One region of the Pseudomonas sp. LB3P93 genome, then DNA from elsewhere that is predicted to be linked to it. Evidence: predicted binding sites of a transcription regulator. Region 1 holds the regulator's gene; each other region holds the start of a gene.
The links. Region 1 encodes FliA, which starts transcription of late flagellar genes. Its sites were predicted from a motif close to CTAAAGTTTNNNNNNNNNNNGCCGNTAA; they were not measured.
Positions count from the first base shown of each region.

Region 2: a site for FliA is predicted at 2,749-2,776, ahead of ACYZT8_RS01915 (methyl-accepting chemotaxis protein). Genes of this name have one in related genera too.
Region 3: a site for FliA is predicted at 2,786-2,813, ahead of ACYZT8_RS23140 (methyl-accepting chemotaxis protein). Genes of this name have one in related genera too.

Region 1 is NZ_CM142713.1:1,817,870-1,823,353, reverse strand. Features, by position in the region: gene ACYZT8_RS08060 (chemotaxis protein CheA) at 1-1,098, opposite strand, end outside; gene ACYZT8_RS08055 (protein phosphatase CheZ) at 1,152-1,940, opposite strand; gene ACYZT8_RS08050 (chemotaxis response regulator CheY) at 1,963-2,334, opposite strand; gene fliA (RNA polymerase sigma factor FliA) at 2,502-3,242, opposite strand; gene fleN (flagellar synthesis regulator FleN) at 3,239-4,069, opposite strand; gene flhF (flagellar biosynthesis protein FlhF) at 4,186-5,484, opposite strand, start outside.
Region 2 is NZ_CM142713.1:424,743-430,226, reverse strand. Features, by position in the region: gene ACYZT8_RS01935 (methyl-accepting chemotaxis protein) at 1-681, opposite strand, end outside; partial or broken gene ACYZT8_RS01930 (cache domain-containing protein) at 886-1,764, opposite strand; gene ACYZT8_RS01925 (cell division protein ZapA) at 2,027-2,329, opposite strand; gene ACYZT8_RS01920 (hypothetical protein) at 2,326-2,556, opposite strand; gene ACYZT8_RS01915 (methyl-accepting chemotaxis protein) at 2,832-4,457, shown strand; gene ACYZT8_RS01910 (potassium/proton antiporter) at 4,690-5,484, shown strand, end outside.
Region 3 is NZ_CM142713.1:5,081,843-5,087,326, reverse strand. Features, by position in the region: gene ACYZT8_RS23145 (glycosyltransferase family 4 protein) at 1-541, opposite strand, end outside; gene ACYZT8_RS23140 (methyl-accepting chemotaxis protein) at 751-2,640, opposite strand; gene ACYZT8_RS23135 (helicase HerA-like domain-containing protein) at 2,828-4,315, shown strand; gene ACYZT8_RS23130 (DUF721 domain-containing protein) at 4,448-4,903, opposite strand; gene secA (preprotein translocase subunit SecA) at 5,211-5,484, shown strand, end outside.

The DNA of each region.
Region 1 (5,484 bases):
GAGACGCGCGGTATCAACCCGCACGGTGGTCTCGGCTTCGCTGGCCGGTTTTTCCGGTGGCGGAGCGGACGGTGCGCGGGCCGGAGCCGGCGCAGCGGCAGCAGCTGGTTTCGGCGCTTCGGCTTTCGGCTCGGGGGCTTTGGCAACCGGTTTCGGCGCAGCAGCCTTGGCGGCTGGAGCAGCCACCGCAGTGCCTGTGCCGACTTCGGTGAACTTGCCTTTGCCGTGCAGTTCGTCGAGCAGCGATTCGAACTCGTGATCGGAGATCAGATCACCGCCAGCCGCTTTGGCGGTTGGCGCAGCCGAAGCGGGTACGGAGGCAATGGCCGATTCCAGCGCATCCACCGCAAAGTTGCCTTTGCCGTGCAGCTGGTCGAGCAATGCTTCGAATTCGTCGTCGGTGATGTCGGAGCTGTCGCCTGCCGCTTTCGGGGCAGCCGGTGCAGCGGGTGCCGCCACCGCGTCGACGGCGAACTGGCCTTTGCCGTGCAGTTGATCGAGCAACGACTCGAACTCGGCATCGGTGATTTCGTCGCTGGTTGCGGAATCAGCGGCAGCCACAGGAGCAACTGCCGGCGCTTCGGCTTGAGCCTTGACGGCGTTCAGCGAGTCCAGCAGTTGTTCGAATTCGTTATCGGTGATGTCACCCGATTCTTCAGCGGCCTGTGCTTCGACCACTTCGGCAACCGGTGCCGATTCATCAGCCGTTTGCGGCTCGGCCAGACGGGCCAGTGCCGCGAGCAATTCAGGCGTTGCAGCCGTAATCGGGCCGCGTTCGCGCACTTCGGTGAACATGCTGTTCACCGCGTCCAGCGCTTCGAGAACTACGTCCATAAGTTCCGAGTCGACGCGACGTTCACCCTTGCGCAGGATGTCGAACACGTTCTCGGCGATGTGACAGCACTCCACCAGCTCATTGAGCTGGAGGAAGCCGGCGCCCCCTTTTACAGTGTGAAAACCGCGAAAAATTGCATTGAGCAAATCCGCATCATCCGGTCGGCTTTCAAGCTCGACCAGCTGTTCGGACAGTTGCTCTAGAATCTCGCCGGCCTCAACCAGGAAATCCTGAAGGATCTCTTCATCGGCGCCGAAGCTCATTAAGGGGGTGCTCCTGAGGTCTAAAAACCTAAAAAACCTAAAATGCTAAAACTCTAAAATCCTAGGCTGGATAACAAATCGTCCACATCGTCCTGACCGGACACAACGTCTTCTCTTTTATCGGCATGAATCTGCGGACCTTCACCCTGAGAGAGATGTTTTTGCGGATCTTTTTCAGCGAGCATCGCATCACGGTCATGTTCGATACCCGCAAAGCGGTCTACCTGACTGGCCATGAGCACGAGCTTGAGCAGGTTGCTTTCAACTTCGGTGACCAATTGGGTCACGCGCTTGATCACCTGACCGGTGAGGTCCTGGTAATCCTGGGCCAGCAGAATGTCGTTGAGGTTGCTCGACACCGTGCGATTGTCTTCGCTGCTGCGTGTCAGGAAACCGTCGACGCGCCGAGCCAGTTCGCGGAACTCTTCAGCCCCGACTTCGCGACGCATGAACCGCCCCCAATCCGTGCTCAACGCCTGGGCTTCTTCGCTCAGGCTGTTGACCAGCGGTGTGGAATTCTCCACCAGGTCCATGGTGCGGTTGGCAGCGGCCTCGGTCAGCTTGACCACATACCCCAGGCGCTCGGTGGCGTCCGTGATCTGGGACACTTCCTCGGCTTGCGGCATGTTCGGGTCAATCTGGAAATTGACGATCGCGCTATGCAGCTCGCGAGTGAGCTTGCCCACTTCCTGATACAGGCCGCGGTCACGGGTCTGATTGAGCTCATGGATCAGTTGCACAGCGTCGCCGAACCTGCCTTTTTCAAGGCTTTCGACCAGTTCGACCGCGTGTTTTTTCAGGGTCGATTCAAAATCGCCCAGTGAAGATTCTTTATGCTCCATAGCTCCCCCGTGGCGCAGTGGATCAACCGATGCGTTCGAAAATCTTCTCGATTTTTTCTTTCAACGCCTGGGCCGTGAAGGGTTTGACCACATAGCCGTTTACACCGGCCTGGGCCGCTTCGATGATCTGCTCGCGCTTGGCTTCAGCAGTCACCATCAGCACTGGCAAGTGCTTGAGCTTTTCATCGGCGCGCACGTGACGCAGCAGATCGATACCGGTCATGCCAGGCATGTTCCAGTCCGTTACCAGAAAGTCGATGCTCCCGCTGTTGAGAACCGGAATGGCAGTAGTGCCATCGTCGGCCTCGACCGTGTTGGTGAACCCAAGGTCACGCAACAGGTTTTTTATGATCCGCCGCATCGTTGAGAAGTCATCAACGATGAGGATTTTCATGTTCTTGTCCAATTCGACCTCCAAGCAGTCTTAAACGCGCCCAGCACCTGGACGCGCCATTTCAATCAATCCGGCAATGCACTCGATGACTGTCTGGAGCACAACAGATCGCGACCGGTGCAGTTCAACACCACACCGGCCTCGTTCGCAGTGTCCCCACACTGCCTTCAGCGCGCTCGCCACTCCCCCAAACGCCCCCGCAAACGGGCCGCGCACTGGCTGTGTAACTGGCTGACCCGAGATTCGCTGACCCCCAGGACCTCACCGATTTCCTTGAGGTTCAGCTCTTCGTCGTAGTACAGCGCCAACACCAGTCGCTCACGCTCCGGCAAATTGGCAATCGCGTCCGCCAGCGCTGCCTGGAAGCGTTCATCTTCCAGATCGCGTGACGGCTCAAGATGAGCACTCGCGCCATCCTCGTGCAGCCCTTCGTGTTCGCCGTCCTGCAACAGATCGTCGAAACTGAATAACCGGCTGCCCAGGGTGTCGTTCAAAATCCCGTAATAATCGTCGAGACTCAATTGGAGTTCGGCCGCAACCTCATGATCTTTAGCGTCACGACCGGTTTTAGCTTCAATCGAGCGAATTGCGTCGCTGACCATGCGGGTATTGCGGTGAACCGAACGTGGCGCCCAGTCCCCCTTGCGTACTTCATCGAGCATCGCGCCGCGGATTCGAATGCCCGCGTACGTCTCGAAACTCGCGCCTTTGCTGGCGTCGTATTTGGTCGATACTTCTAGCAGGCCGATCATCCCGGCCTGGATCAGGTCTTCAACCTGGACACTGGCCGGCAGACGCGCCAGCAAGTGGTAAGCAATGCGTTTGACCAGTGGCGCGTAACGCTCGATCAGCTCGTACTGCGCGTCACGTGCCGACTTCTTGTAGAGGTTGTAGCCACTGGCTGTCATAGGACGGGTCCTGCGGTCTGTTGCACGAGGCGCTCGACGAAAAACTCCAGGTGCCCACGCGGGTTGGCAGGCAGCGGCCAGGTGTCGACCTTCTGCGCGATCGCCTTGAACGCCAGGGCGCACTTGGAACGCGGGAACGCTTCATAGACTGCACGTTGCTTCTGCACGGCCTTGCGCACGCTTTCGTCGTAAGGCACCGCACCGACGTATTGTAAGGCGACGTCGAGGAAGCGGTCCGTGACCTTGGTCAACTTGGCGAACAGGTTGCGACCTTCCTGCGGGCTCTGGGCCATGTTGGCCAGGACGCGGAAGCGGTTCATGCCGTAATCGCGGTTCAGCAGTTTGATCAGCGCGTAGGCATCCGTGATCGAGGTCGGCTCGTCGCACACCACCAGCAAGACTTCTTGCGCTGCGCGAACGAAACTGACTACCGAGTCACCAATACCCGCAGCGGTGTCGATCACCAATACGTCGAGGTTGTCGCCGATATCGCTGAAGGCCTGGATCAGGCCGGCGTGTTGGGCCGGGCTCAGATGAACCATGCTCTGTGTGCCGGACGCGGCCGGGACGATGCGAATGCCGCCGGGGCCCTGCAACAGAACGTCGCGCAGCTCACAGCGGCCTTCGATCACGTCGGCCAGGGTACGTTTGGGTGTCAGCCCCAACAGGACGTCGACGTTCGCCAGCCCCAGATCGGCGTCCAGCAGCATGACGCGCCGGCCGAGCTCAGCTAGAGCCAGGGACAAGTTCACTGACACGTTAGTCTTCCCGACGCCACCTTTGCCGCCGGTCACCGCGATCACCTGTACGGGATGCATGCTGCCCATGTTATTTCTTTACCTTGTCTTGCATAGACGGAGGCCACATTACTGGCTGCGCGTTCATCAACTGAACAATGCATGGCAGACCATCGATGTAGGTACAAAAACTGTTCATTAGTACCTCAGCCAACCTGCTTGGTCGGGCTGTGGTAAATATCAGCGAACATGTCAGCCATGGCTTCTTCGCTGGGTTCTTCTTGCATTTGCACGCTTACGGCGCGACTGACCAACTGATGACGACGCGGCAGATGCAAATCATCCGGAATCCGCGGGCCATCGGTCAGGTAGGCCACCGGCAATTCATGACTGATCGCCAGGCTTAACACCTCGCCCAGACTTGCCGTTTCATCCAGTTTAGTCAGGATGCAGCCAGCGAGCCCGCAGCGCTTGTAACTGTGATAAGCGGCAGTTAGAACCTGTTTCTGGCTGGTGGTTGCCAACACCAGATAATTTTTTGACTTGATGCCACGTCCGGCCAGGCTTTCGAGCTGCATGCGCAGTGCCGGATCGCTGGCCTGAAGGCCCGCGGTATCGATCAGCACCACGCGTTTGCGCAGCAAGGGATCCAGCGCCTGCACCAGCGATTGCCCCGGATCCACGTGAGTTACCGACACGTTTAGGATCCGGCCCAGGGTCTTGAGTTGTTCCTGAGCACCGATACGGTAGCTGTCCATGCTCACTAGCGCGATATTTTGCGCGCCATATTTAAGCACGTAGCGGGCCGCAAGCTTGGCCAAGGTGGTGGTCTTGCCCATGCCGGCAGGGCCGACCATGGCAATTACCCCGCCCTCCTCCAGTGGCTCGACTTCCGGTGTGGCAATCATCCGCGCCAGGTGCGCCAGCAACATGCGCCAGGCCTGACGGGGTTCATCAATGTCAGTAATCATCGCCAGCAAGTCGCGGGACAACGGGCCGGACAGGCCGATGCGTTGCAGGCGACGCCAGAGGTTGGCCTGGGCCGGACGGCTGCCTTGCAGCTGATTCCAGGCCAGCGAGCCGAGTTGCACTTCCATCAGTTCGCGCAGGCTGTTGAGTTCGAAACGCATCGAGTCAAATGCACGCGGGTCCACGCCGCCAGCGGCTGGCGCCGGGGCTGGAGCGGAGCGACGAGGTTCGGCATACGTCGGCTCGATCAGCGGCTCGGCGGCGGTCAACGGCAGGCCGGCGAACAGCTGGCGATTGGTGGTCTTGTCGCCTTCGGTTTCGCCTTCGCCACGCAAGCTCAATTCGGCCTGGGCGGTGACGATCCGCGATTGGGTCTTGCGCAGCTCATCCTCGAGTTCCATGTTCGGAACACGCGGGGCCAGCGCCGACAGTTTGTAATCCAGCGCAGCCGTCAGCTCGACACCACCAGCGATCCGGCGGTTGCCAATAATGGCGGCATCAGCGCCCAGCTCATCACGAACCAGTTTCATGGCCTG
Region 2 (5,484 bases), 1.4 Mb from region 1:
CCGCGCCAAATCATCCGCCAACCGCTGCAACGTCTGACAATCCTCTCGGCAAGCTCTCACTTCCCCCGCCGTCGCCCGAGCCAGATCCGAAATCCCCTGCACATTGCGGTTGATCTCTTCCGTCACCGCCGACTGCTCTTCCGTCGCCGTCGCCACCTGATGGTTCATGTCGCTGATGCGCTCGACCTGCCCGGTAATCGCCGTCAATGACGCGCCAGTGCGCTGGCTCGACTCGACTCCGGTGCCCGTCGCTGCCTGACCGGAATGCATGGATGAAACGGCATTCTCCGCGCCCTGTTTGAGGCTGCCGATCATCTGCTGAATCTCGTCGGTGGACGCCTGAGTCCGCCGCGCCAACGTCCGCACTTCATCCGCCACCACCGCAAACCCACGCCCCATGTCCCCGGCCCGTGCGGCTTCGATGGCGGCGTTCAGTGCCAATAAATTGGTCTGCTCTGAGATCCCTCGAATCACCGCCAGTACCTGATCGATGGACGCGACCTGATTGGCCAGTTCGCCCACGGCACCCGCCGCGATGCCGATTTCATCGGACATGCTTTCTATATGCCGAATCGACCCACCCACCACCTCCCGCGCCTGCATGGCTTCATCGCGAGCATTCTGCGACGCGACCGCGGCATTACCTGCGTTCTGGGCGATTTCCTGAACGGTCAGGCCCATCTCATGAACAGCGGTGGCCACCATATCGGTCATTTCCTGCTGTCGACCAGAACGTTCCGCGGTGTTATCCACAACCCGCGCCACCTGGCCGACAGCGGTGCGCAGTCGCTCGCTGGTGCTCAGCACTTCGCCAATCATCTCGCGCTGGCTGTCCAGGAATCGGTTGAAGCCGCGCGCCAGGTCACCCAGCTCGTCGGCGCGGCTGGAATCTAACCGGTGGGTCAAATCTCCCCCACCGCTACCGATGGCTACCAGCGCGGCTGTTACCTGACGGATCGGCCGCACCAACCCACGGGCCAGCAATATCACCAGCAACAGGCACACCAGCGCCACTGCCAGGCCAATGCCGCTGCTCATCCACATGGCGCGACGGGCTTCGGCATAGATCTGCGACTGCGGCACTTCGGCCACCAGGGTCCAGCCCAGATCCCGCAGAGGCAGGCTCAATGCCAGATAATCTTCGTCATCGCGCACGAAGCTGCTGTTGGTGGCAGACGCTCTGGAGGTAGAGAGTTGACCCATGACCGCTTGTGCGGCGGTTGCGCCGATTTGCTCGGCAAGTGTGCGTTTACCGCTGAATTGCGCCTCGGGGTGAACCTGGATCAAACCGTCGGAACGCACGAGATAGACCTTGCCGCGCTCACCGAAGTTGAAGTTGTGGATCAGCTCCGACAGCTCTTTCATGCTCAACCCGAGCCCGGCAACGCCCACGACTTTACCGGCCTGCTCGACCTTGAGGTCGATGAACAGCGCCAATTCTCCGGTCGCGGTGTCATTGTCGATATTGAGGGTGCGCGGCTGGTTGCTGTCGAGGAATGCGTAGAACCAGGCGTCTTTGGGGTTGGAGCGGCTGAGGGTCCGGTCCAGGCCTTTTTCAGTGAAGTAATGGTTTGAAGCCGTGCCGACAATTAGCGCGGTGAAGGCTTTGTGTTCGGCGCGGATGCCTTCCAGATACTGCACGAACGCGTCTGTCTGGGCACTGTTTTCACCCCCGGCCAGCCAGTCGCGCACCATGCTGTTGCTGGCGATGTCCTTGGCGGCGGTGAGGGGTTGCACGAGGATTCGTTCGATGTCGTTGCGCATCGCTTCGATGCTCGACGGCAGTGCCTGTTCGACCAGATAGCGCTGGGCGAGACGGTTGACCACGAGGGTATAAATGCCAACCACGATCAGGATGCTGACCAGCAGGGCGGTGCCCATGCTGAGGATCAACTGCCATTGAATACTGCGTCGCCAGAACTGCATGGAGCACCCCCAAAGAATAAGAGGCTGAAACACTGCAACAGCCGTGCCGATTGTATACAACTGAACCGACAATCTATTCTTTGGTTGTGCGCAAAGCCGATCAGGCCTGATTGATCGTCTTGGAGATCACTTCAACCGTGGCGCTGACTTGCTCTTGGTAACGGTCGAGTTCCTGCTTGTGCTGCTTTTGCATTTCAATCTGCTGGGAGCACAGATTCATCGCGGCCAGTACCAGCAAGCGATCACCGATCAGCGTCGGGTACTTCCTTTTGGTGTCGGCCAAGGCAGCTTTCAACATCATCGCGGCGTCCAGCAGGGTTTGCTCTTCCCCGGCCGGCGCCTTGATCGAATAGTCCTCCCCCAGGATCGAGACGACTTTTACCCCTGCGGCGCCGTGATTCATGCGCTGACCGGGCCGGCGCTGACGCGCTCAACCAGGGCCTGGATGCGGGCCGCGGTGGCGCCTTGTTTCTCTTCCTGTTCCATCAGGCTCAGTTGCAGGCTTTCGTTTTCATCCTTGGCCTGGGCCAGTTCTGCACTCAGGGTTTGGTTGGTGCCGAGCAGCGTCTGGTTCTGTTGCACCAGGTCGTTGACCAGCTGTTCCAATTGACTAAGGGATGCTTCCAACATTTTGATTTTCCAAGCATTTTCAAAGGGCGCGTACGATAAAGAAAAGTCACCACGGATGCCAGGGTTATTCAGGCGCAAGCCCTTGATTTTCCTGGCGGGAGACCGTCCTCGTGAGCTTTAAAGACTGTGATCGGCGAATCTGGTTCCTTCACTTCGTCGCCGGGGCCTGTCTGCGACAAAAACGCGCAGCCCCTCAAGACTTTAGTCGTATGACCGATAAGTCATTCATACGTCAGCTTCAGCGCCGCACGGGTGCGCTCACTTTGGTAAACAGCATGTCCCTTCGTAATATGAATATCGCACCGCGGGCGTTCCTCGGTTTCGCCCTGATTGGCGGTTTGATGCTGGTTCTGGGTGTGTTTGCCTTGAACCAGATGAGCAAGATTCGCGGCGCCGGTGAGAACATCGTCGAGAGCAGCGTGCCGAGCATCAAGGCGCTGGATGAGTTCACCCAACTGACGCTGCGTCTGCGGGTCCTGTCCTATCGCCTGTTGACCAACCGCGAACCAGACGTTCAGCAAAAGACCATCGAGCTGTTCGACCAGCGCAATCAACAGATCCGTGCCGCTCAGACTGAGTATGAAAAATTCATCACCAGCCCTGAAGAGCGTGCGGCTTACGACCAGTACGTGCAGTTGCTTGGCCAGTATCGTCAGCTTGAAGACCGGATGAAGAGCCTGTCGCGCAACAACCAGGTGGAAGAACTGCGCACCTTGCTCAACACCGATCTGTTGACCAACTCTGAAGCCGTCAACGCCGTGCTCAACCGCCTGATGCTGATCAACAACCAACAAGCGGTCGACCTTAACCAGCAGGCAGCTGATCAGTACTCCTCGGCGTTCAACCTGGTTGTCACCTTGCTGGTGATCGCCTCCGGGCTGACCGTGCTGTTCGCCTGGCTGCTGACCAACAGCATCACCAAGCCGATCGCCAACGCCCTGAGCGCTGCCGAAGAAATCGCCGAGGGCAACCTGACTCGCCCTATCACCGTTGATGGCGAAGATGAAGCCGGCCGCTTGCTGCTGGCCATGTCGAAGATGCAGGACAAGCTGCGCGATACCTTGCAGCGGATTTCCGGCTCGGCCACGCAACTGGCGTCCGCGGCGGAAGAGTTGAACAGTGTCACCGACGAAAGCGCCCGTGGCCTGACCCAGCAGAACAACGAAATCGAACAGGCTGCCACCGCGGTCAATGAAATGACCAGCGCCGTGGAAGAAGTCGCACGCAATGCCGTGAGCACGTCCGAAGCCTCGAAGAACGCCACCACCTCGGCCGGTGACGGTCGTGACCTGGTGCAGGAAACCGTCAGCGCCATTGAACGCATGAGCGCCGACGTGCAGAGCACGGCGACCTTGATTGGCGATCTGGCCAATGAATCCCGTGACATCGGCAAGGTGCTGGACGTGATTCGCGGCCTGGCTGACCAGACCAACCTGCTGGCATTGAACGCAGCGATCGAAGCCGCACGTGCCGGTGAAGCCGGGCGTGGTTTCGCGGTGGTAGCGGATGAGGTTCGTGCACTGGCGCATCGCACTCAGCAATCGACCAGCGAGATCGAACGCATGATCGGCAGCATCCAGAGCGGTACCGAGCACGCGGTGGATTCGATGCGTAACAGCACCGAACGCGCCGAATCGACCTTGAACATCGCGCGCGGTGCAGGTCTTTCGCTGGACACGATCAACAGCGCCATTGTCGAGATCAACGAGCGCAACCTGGTGATCGCCAGCGCGGCGGAAGAACAAGCGCAGGTCGCCCGTGAAGTGGACCGTAACCTGGTGAACATTCGTGATTTGTCGGTGCAATCGGCGACCGGGGCGAATCAGACGAGTGCGGCGAGTAATGAGCTGTCGCGACTGGCGCTGGACCTGAACAACATGGTTGGGCGGTTCAGCCTATAACCTCACCCATGATCGTTCCCACGCTCTGCGTGGGAATGCTTCAACGGACGCTCTGCGTCCGCTCTAGGGACGCGGAGCGTCCCGGGCTGCATTCCCACGCAGAGCGTGGGAACGATCATCCCCGTGCTGCAAAAGCTTTTTGACAGCATCACATTTCAACAGGTTAGAATCGCTGGCACGCAGACTGCATGGTCAGTTTGTGCCCGCCTTTCAGCTTTCTGGAGTACTGCCTTTGAATGCGACGACCATCAACAGCCTGTTCTTGATCGGCGCGTTGCTGGTAGGTGCGAGCATTCTGGTGAGCTCACTTTCCTCCCGCCTCGGCATCCCGATACTGGTGATTATCCTGGCGGTGGGCATGGCCGCTGGCGTCGATGGCGGCGGCATTATTTTCGATAACTACCCAACGGCTTATCTGGTCGGCAACCTCGCACTCGCGGTGATCCTGCTCGATGGCGGCTTGCGCACCCGGGTCTCGAGTTTCCGCGTAGCGCTTTGGCCCGCGCTGTCGCTGGCCACGGTCGGGGTGTTGATCACGACCGCGCTGACCGGCCTGGTCGCCGCCTGGCTGTTCAACCTGAACATCATCCAGGGTTTGCTGATCGGCGCCATCGTCGGCTCCACCGACGCCGCGGCGGTGTTTTCGCTGCTGGGCGGCAAAGGCCTGAACGAGCGGGTCACCGCCAGCCTCGAAATCGAATCCGGCAGCAACGACCCGATGGCGGTGTTTCTCACCGTCACCCTGATCGACATGCTCGCCAGCGGCCAGACCGGCCTGCACTGGAGTCTGCTTGCCCACTTCGTGCGTGAGTTCGGCATCGGTGCCGTCATCGGCCTCGGCGGTGGCTGGGTCATGCTGCAATTGGTCAATCGCATCAACCTGGCCAACGGTCTCTACCCGATTCTGGTGATTGCCGGCGGCCTGGCGGTCTTCGCCCTGACCAACGCCCTGCACGGCAGCGGTTTCCTCGCGGTCTACCTCTGCGGCCTGGTGATCGGCAATCGTCCGGTGCGCAGCCGCCACGGT
Region 3 (5,484 bases), 3.3 Mb from region 1:
ACATTTGCAGATCGACGCCCAGCGGCTGCACAAACACATTCTTCACCCCCAGACCGATCAACTTGTCGGCCATGACCTGACTCGGCGCCAGCACCCGGTCGAAGTTGCCATACAGCTTGCTGACATACGCTTCGACATTCGGGGTCACCCAATTGCCCATTCGGTTACTGACCAGCAGCGGCAGGTCCGAGTGATAAAACCCTATCACCGGCACATCCAGTTGCCGACGCGCATCCAGAGCAGCCCATGCGGTGAGGTAAGGGTCGCCGACTTCGATCAGATCGGGCTGTAAGTCTTGCAGGACATTTCGCCATGGAGCCAGGCGGAGGGGGAAACGATAACCCTTGCCGAAAGGCAGGGCCGGGGCTGGAACGGTGTAAACGCCATCCTGTTCACTCAGGTGTGCACCCGGGATCAGCAAACTGTGGCGAATGCCTGGCTTGATACTCAGGCGACGGTGCTTGGCATCCAGATACGTGCGCACGCCTCCGCTGGCAGGGGCGTAGAACATGGTTATGTCCGCGATATGCACAATGAGCATTCCTCCGGTCCGTTGTTCTCCCTTGGTTGACCTTTATGAAGGATAGATGTTCGGTTGGGGTTTTGTGGCGGGGGGATCAGCGAGGTTTTTGCGGTGTATTACCAGCCGCCTTCGCGAGCAAGCCCGCTCAAACATTTAACCGCGTTCTTTCAGAAAGAATGCAGTCAAATGTGGGAGCGGGCTTGCTCGCGAAGAGGCCAGTTCAGACGCTAGATACGGAAACTACCCACCAACTGCTTCAGACGCGCCGCCTGCTGCTCAAGGTCCGAGCAAGCCCGCAACGTCGACTGCAAGTTCTCCACACCTTCCTGATTCAGCGTGTTGATCTCGGTGATATCTACGTTGATCGATTCGACTACGGCCGTCTGTTCCTCGGTCGCCGTCGCCACCGACTGGTTCATCCCGTCAATCTCACCGATACGCAACGTCACGCTGTTCAACCGCTCGCCCGCCAGGTTGGCGATTTCCACGCTGTCCTGACTGTGGCGCTGGCTGTCGCTCATGGTGCTGACGGATTCACGGGCGCCGACTTGCAGCTCCTCGATCATGGTCTGCACTTGCTGCGCCGATTCCTGCGTGCGATGCGCCAGGTTGCGCACTTCGTCCGCCACCACCGCAAAACCCCGTCCGGCTTCACCGGCACGGGCCGCTTCGATGGCGGCATTCAGCGCCAGCAGGTTGGTTTGCTGGGAGATGCTGGTGATCACTTCGAGAATTTGCCCGATGTTCACGGTTTTGCTGTTCAGCGATTCGATGTTGGTACTCGAAGCGCTGAGCATGCTCGACAGCTGATTCATCGCTTTGATGCTGCGATCCACCACTTGCTGGCCGTCTTCGGCGAGGCTGCGGGCATCGCTGGCCTGGCTGGACGCCTGGGCGGCGTTGCGGGCGATTTCCTGAGCGGCGGCGCCAAGCTGGTTGATCGCTGCGGCCACGCTGCTGGTGCGCGAGGCTTGCTGGTCGGAGTTGAACATCGACGAGTTCGAAGCGGCGACCACCCGCAGCGCGACTTCGTTGACCTGGCCGGTGGCCGAGGACACTTCACGGATCGAACCGTGAATACGTTCCACGAAACGGTTGAACGCGGTGCCGAGGACGCCGAATTCGTCGTTGTTTTCAATGGTCAGGCGCTTGGTCAGGTCGCCTTCGCCGTCGGCGATGTCCGCCATGGCGCGGGTCATGACGTGCAGCGGCTGAATCAGGATGCGGATCAACATGCCCAGCAGCGCGATGATGATCGCCACGGCAATAATGGTCGCGACGACCGCCGAGGCGCGGAACTCGCTGAGCATCGAGAAGGCTTTGTCTTTATCGATCGACAGGCCGATGTACCAGTTGACCGATGGCAGGCCTTTGATCGCGGTAAAGGTGACGATGCGGGTCTTGCCGTCGACTTCTACTTCACTGAAGTCGCTGCTGATACGTGGGGTACTTTTCGGGTACGCCTCGCTCAGGGACTTCATCACCAGGGCTTTGTCCGGGTGCACCAGGATCTTGCCGTCGGCGCTGACCAGGAAGGCATAGCCCATGCCGGAGAAGTCGCGGGCGCTGAGGGTGTCGATCAGGGTTTGCAGGCTCAAGTCGCCGCCCACCACGCCCACGCTTTGTCCGGCCTTTTTCGAGGCGCTGGCGATGGAGATGATGGTCTGGCCGGTGGCCGCATCGATATAGGGTTCGGTCAGGGTCGCCGTGCTGCTGCTTTCGGCGCCTTTGTACCAAGGGCGCACCCGTGGATCGAAGCCAGCGGGCATTTTTGCGTCCGGGCGAATCGTGAAGCTGCCGGTGGCATCGCCCAGGTAGGACGCCATGAAGGTCGACGTCAGGGCTTTCTGCTCAAGCAGACTGGCGACGTTGGACTGTTCAGGATTGATGGCTATGTTTTGAGCAAGGTTATCGATCAGCAGGATACGACCGGCCAGCCAGGTCTGGATGTTGTTGGCGGTGACGTCTCCCATCTCATTGAGGTAATTGTCCAGGTCTTCGCGAATGGCGTTGCGCTGCAGGTAGTCGTTGTACAGTGTGAACGAGGCGAAGGCGGCAATGACGATGAGGGCGGCGGCAAGCAAAATTTTATGGCTGAAGCGCAGGTTTTTGTTCATGGCTTGGGGTTCCGCTAAGGTCTTAATGTCCTGAGCGTGCTTTTATAAAGGCACGCAAAATGGGCAATGTTGAAAAAAGCTGATATTTCCATCCTCTCCTTAGGGAATTACCGACGCTATTTTCGGATTGGTCTTACAACTATTTGTATCGGCCGTGCAGGATCAAAGATTAACCATGGGTGACAAAATGCCTGACTCATCGCAACTCGTTATCGGCGCTGACCTTGCCGGCCAGCCTGTCTCTCAGGCCATGCGCCTGGCGAACCGTCACGGTCTTGTCGCGGGCGCTACCGGCACCGGTAAAACCGTCACGTTGCAGCGCCTGGCTGAAGCGTTCAGCGACGCTGGCGTGGCGGTGTTCGCGGCAGACATCAAGGGCGACCTGTGTGGCCTGGGCGCCGCCGGCAATCCTCAAGGCAAAATCGCCGAGCGGATCGCCGGGATGCCATGGCTGAACCACAAGCCTGCGGCGTATCCGGTCACCTTGTGGGACATCCACGGTCAATCCGGTCATCCATTGCGCACGACCTTGAGTGAAATGGGGCCGTTGCTGATCGGCAGCCTGCTGGAGTTGACCGACAGTCAGCAGTCGGCGCTGTATGCCGCGTTCAAGGTGGCGGACCGCGAAGGGCTGTTGCTGCTGGACCTCAAGGATCTGAAGGCGCTGCTCAATCACCTGCGTGACAACCCCGAATTGCTGGGGGACGACGCGGCGTTGATGACCACCGGTTCCAGTCAGGCGCTGTTGCGGCGTCTGGCGACCCTGGAACAACAAGGCGCCGAAGCGCTGTTCGGCGAACCGGCACTGCAACTCGAAGACATTCTGCAACCGACGGCCGATGGTCGTGGACGTATTCACTTGCTGGATGCCAGTCGTCTGGTACACGAAGCGCCGAAGGTGTATGCGACGTTCCTGCTGTGGTTGCTGGCTGAGTTGTTCGAGCAACTGCCGGAGCGTGGCGATTCGGACAAACCGCTGCTGGCGCTGTTTTTCGACGAAGCGCATTTGTTGTTTGCCGGCACGCCCAAGGCTTTGCAGGATCGCCTGGAGCAGGTGGTGCGGCTGATTCGTTCCAAAGGTGTGGGCGTGTATTTCGTCACGCAATCGCCGGGCGACTTGCCGGATGACGTGCTGGCTCAGCTCGGCCTGCGTATCCAGCACGGTTTGCGCGCCTTCACCGCCAAGGAGCAGAAATCCCTGCGAGCGGTGGCGGAAGGCTTCCGGCCCAACCCGGCGTTCGACGCCTTGTCGGTGCTGACTGAGCTGGGGATCGGCGAGGCGCTGGTCGGCACCTTGCAGGACAAGGGCACGCCGGAGATGGTCCAGCGTGTATTGGTCGCACCGCCGCAATCGCGGATCGGGCCGTTGACCGAAACCGAACGCACGATGCTGATCGCCGGGTCGCCGTTCAAGGGGCGGTATGACAAACCTGTTGATCGGGAATCGGCGTATGAAATATTGATGGGCCGCAAAGGGTTGGCCCCAGAGCCTGAAGCCGCTCCGGGCAAGCCGGCGGCCGAAGAGCCAAGTTTCACCGACAAGGCCGGGGAATTCCTCGGCACAGCGGCGGGGCAGGCGCTGAAATCGGCGATGCGCCAGGCGGCCAATCAATTGGGCCGACAGCTGGTACGCGGTCTGATGGGCTCGCTGCTCGGCGGCAGCAAACGCCGTTAGTGAGTTGATCGTTCCCACGCTCTGCGTGGGAATGCAGCAAGGGACGCTCCGTGTCCCAAAGCGTGACGCAGAGCGTCACAAGAGGCACTCCCACGCAGAGCGTGGGAACGATCGGCAGGTGAAATATCAATTTCAGATTTTGGGTTTGGCGTGCGCCGCAAGGCGTTCCAGCGCCGCCCGCAGATTCGGATCGCTGATCCCGTCGGCCGTGGCCTGAATGGTTGCGCCCGCGTCGGTCGACAAACTGATGGTATGGCCCGCCGCCCCTTGCTGGACGGTCGGCGGCTGCACTTTGAACAAAATCCGCGTCAGGCTGGCGAATTCGTCGAACATTTGTAACTGGCGTTGCAGACGCTTTTGCTGATAACGCAGGCGGGTGGCCCAATGACCGTCGGTGACGATCAGCAACAAACTGCCTTCGCGCCACGAGGCCACATGGCAATGCTCGCGCGCAGCAGGCTGCAACTGGCTTTCGAGCAGACGTTGTAAATGACCCAGGCGTTGAGCGTGGCTGAAAATGGCTTTCAACGGCTTGGCTTCGCGAAGCAGAACGGCGGGTGCTCTGGCCGTGAGAGGGCGAAATGCCATGATCAGACACCTGAAGTAACAGAGCCGCCATGGTAGCAGAAAGCACCACGTGCACCCGACCCATTGCTTTGCGAGCGCTTTACCCATTAAATCAACGAGTAACTTCTGCCACGAATGGCTTGAAGTTGCGCAAAAAGCCCTTATTTTAAGTGAGCCCCGTTACAACGCAGTGCATGCATCGTGGAACAACGCCACTTTCCTCACCATCGTTTCCGGGTAGAATGCTCGTTCGCATGCGGCCATGAGGGCTGCACGGGCGACTCACGGGGCCGCCCTCCATCCCTTTAGTGTGGAAGATCCTGCCGATATGTTTGCGCCTTTGTTAAAGAAACTTTTTGGAAGCAAGAACGAGCGTGAAGTCAAACGCATGCTCAAGACGGTGCAACTCGTCAATGCCTTCGAAGAGCAAATGGTGGCCCTTTCGGACGATCAATTGCGTGCCAAGACAGATGAGTTCAAGGCCCGCATCGCCAAAGGGGAAACCCTCGACAAGCTGTTGCCAGAAGCCTTTGCGGTCGCCCGCGAAGCCGGCAAGCGTGTCATGGGTATGCGCCACTTCGATGTCCAGCTGATCGGCGGCA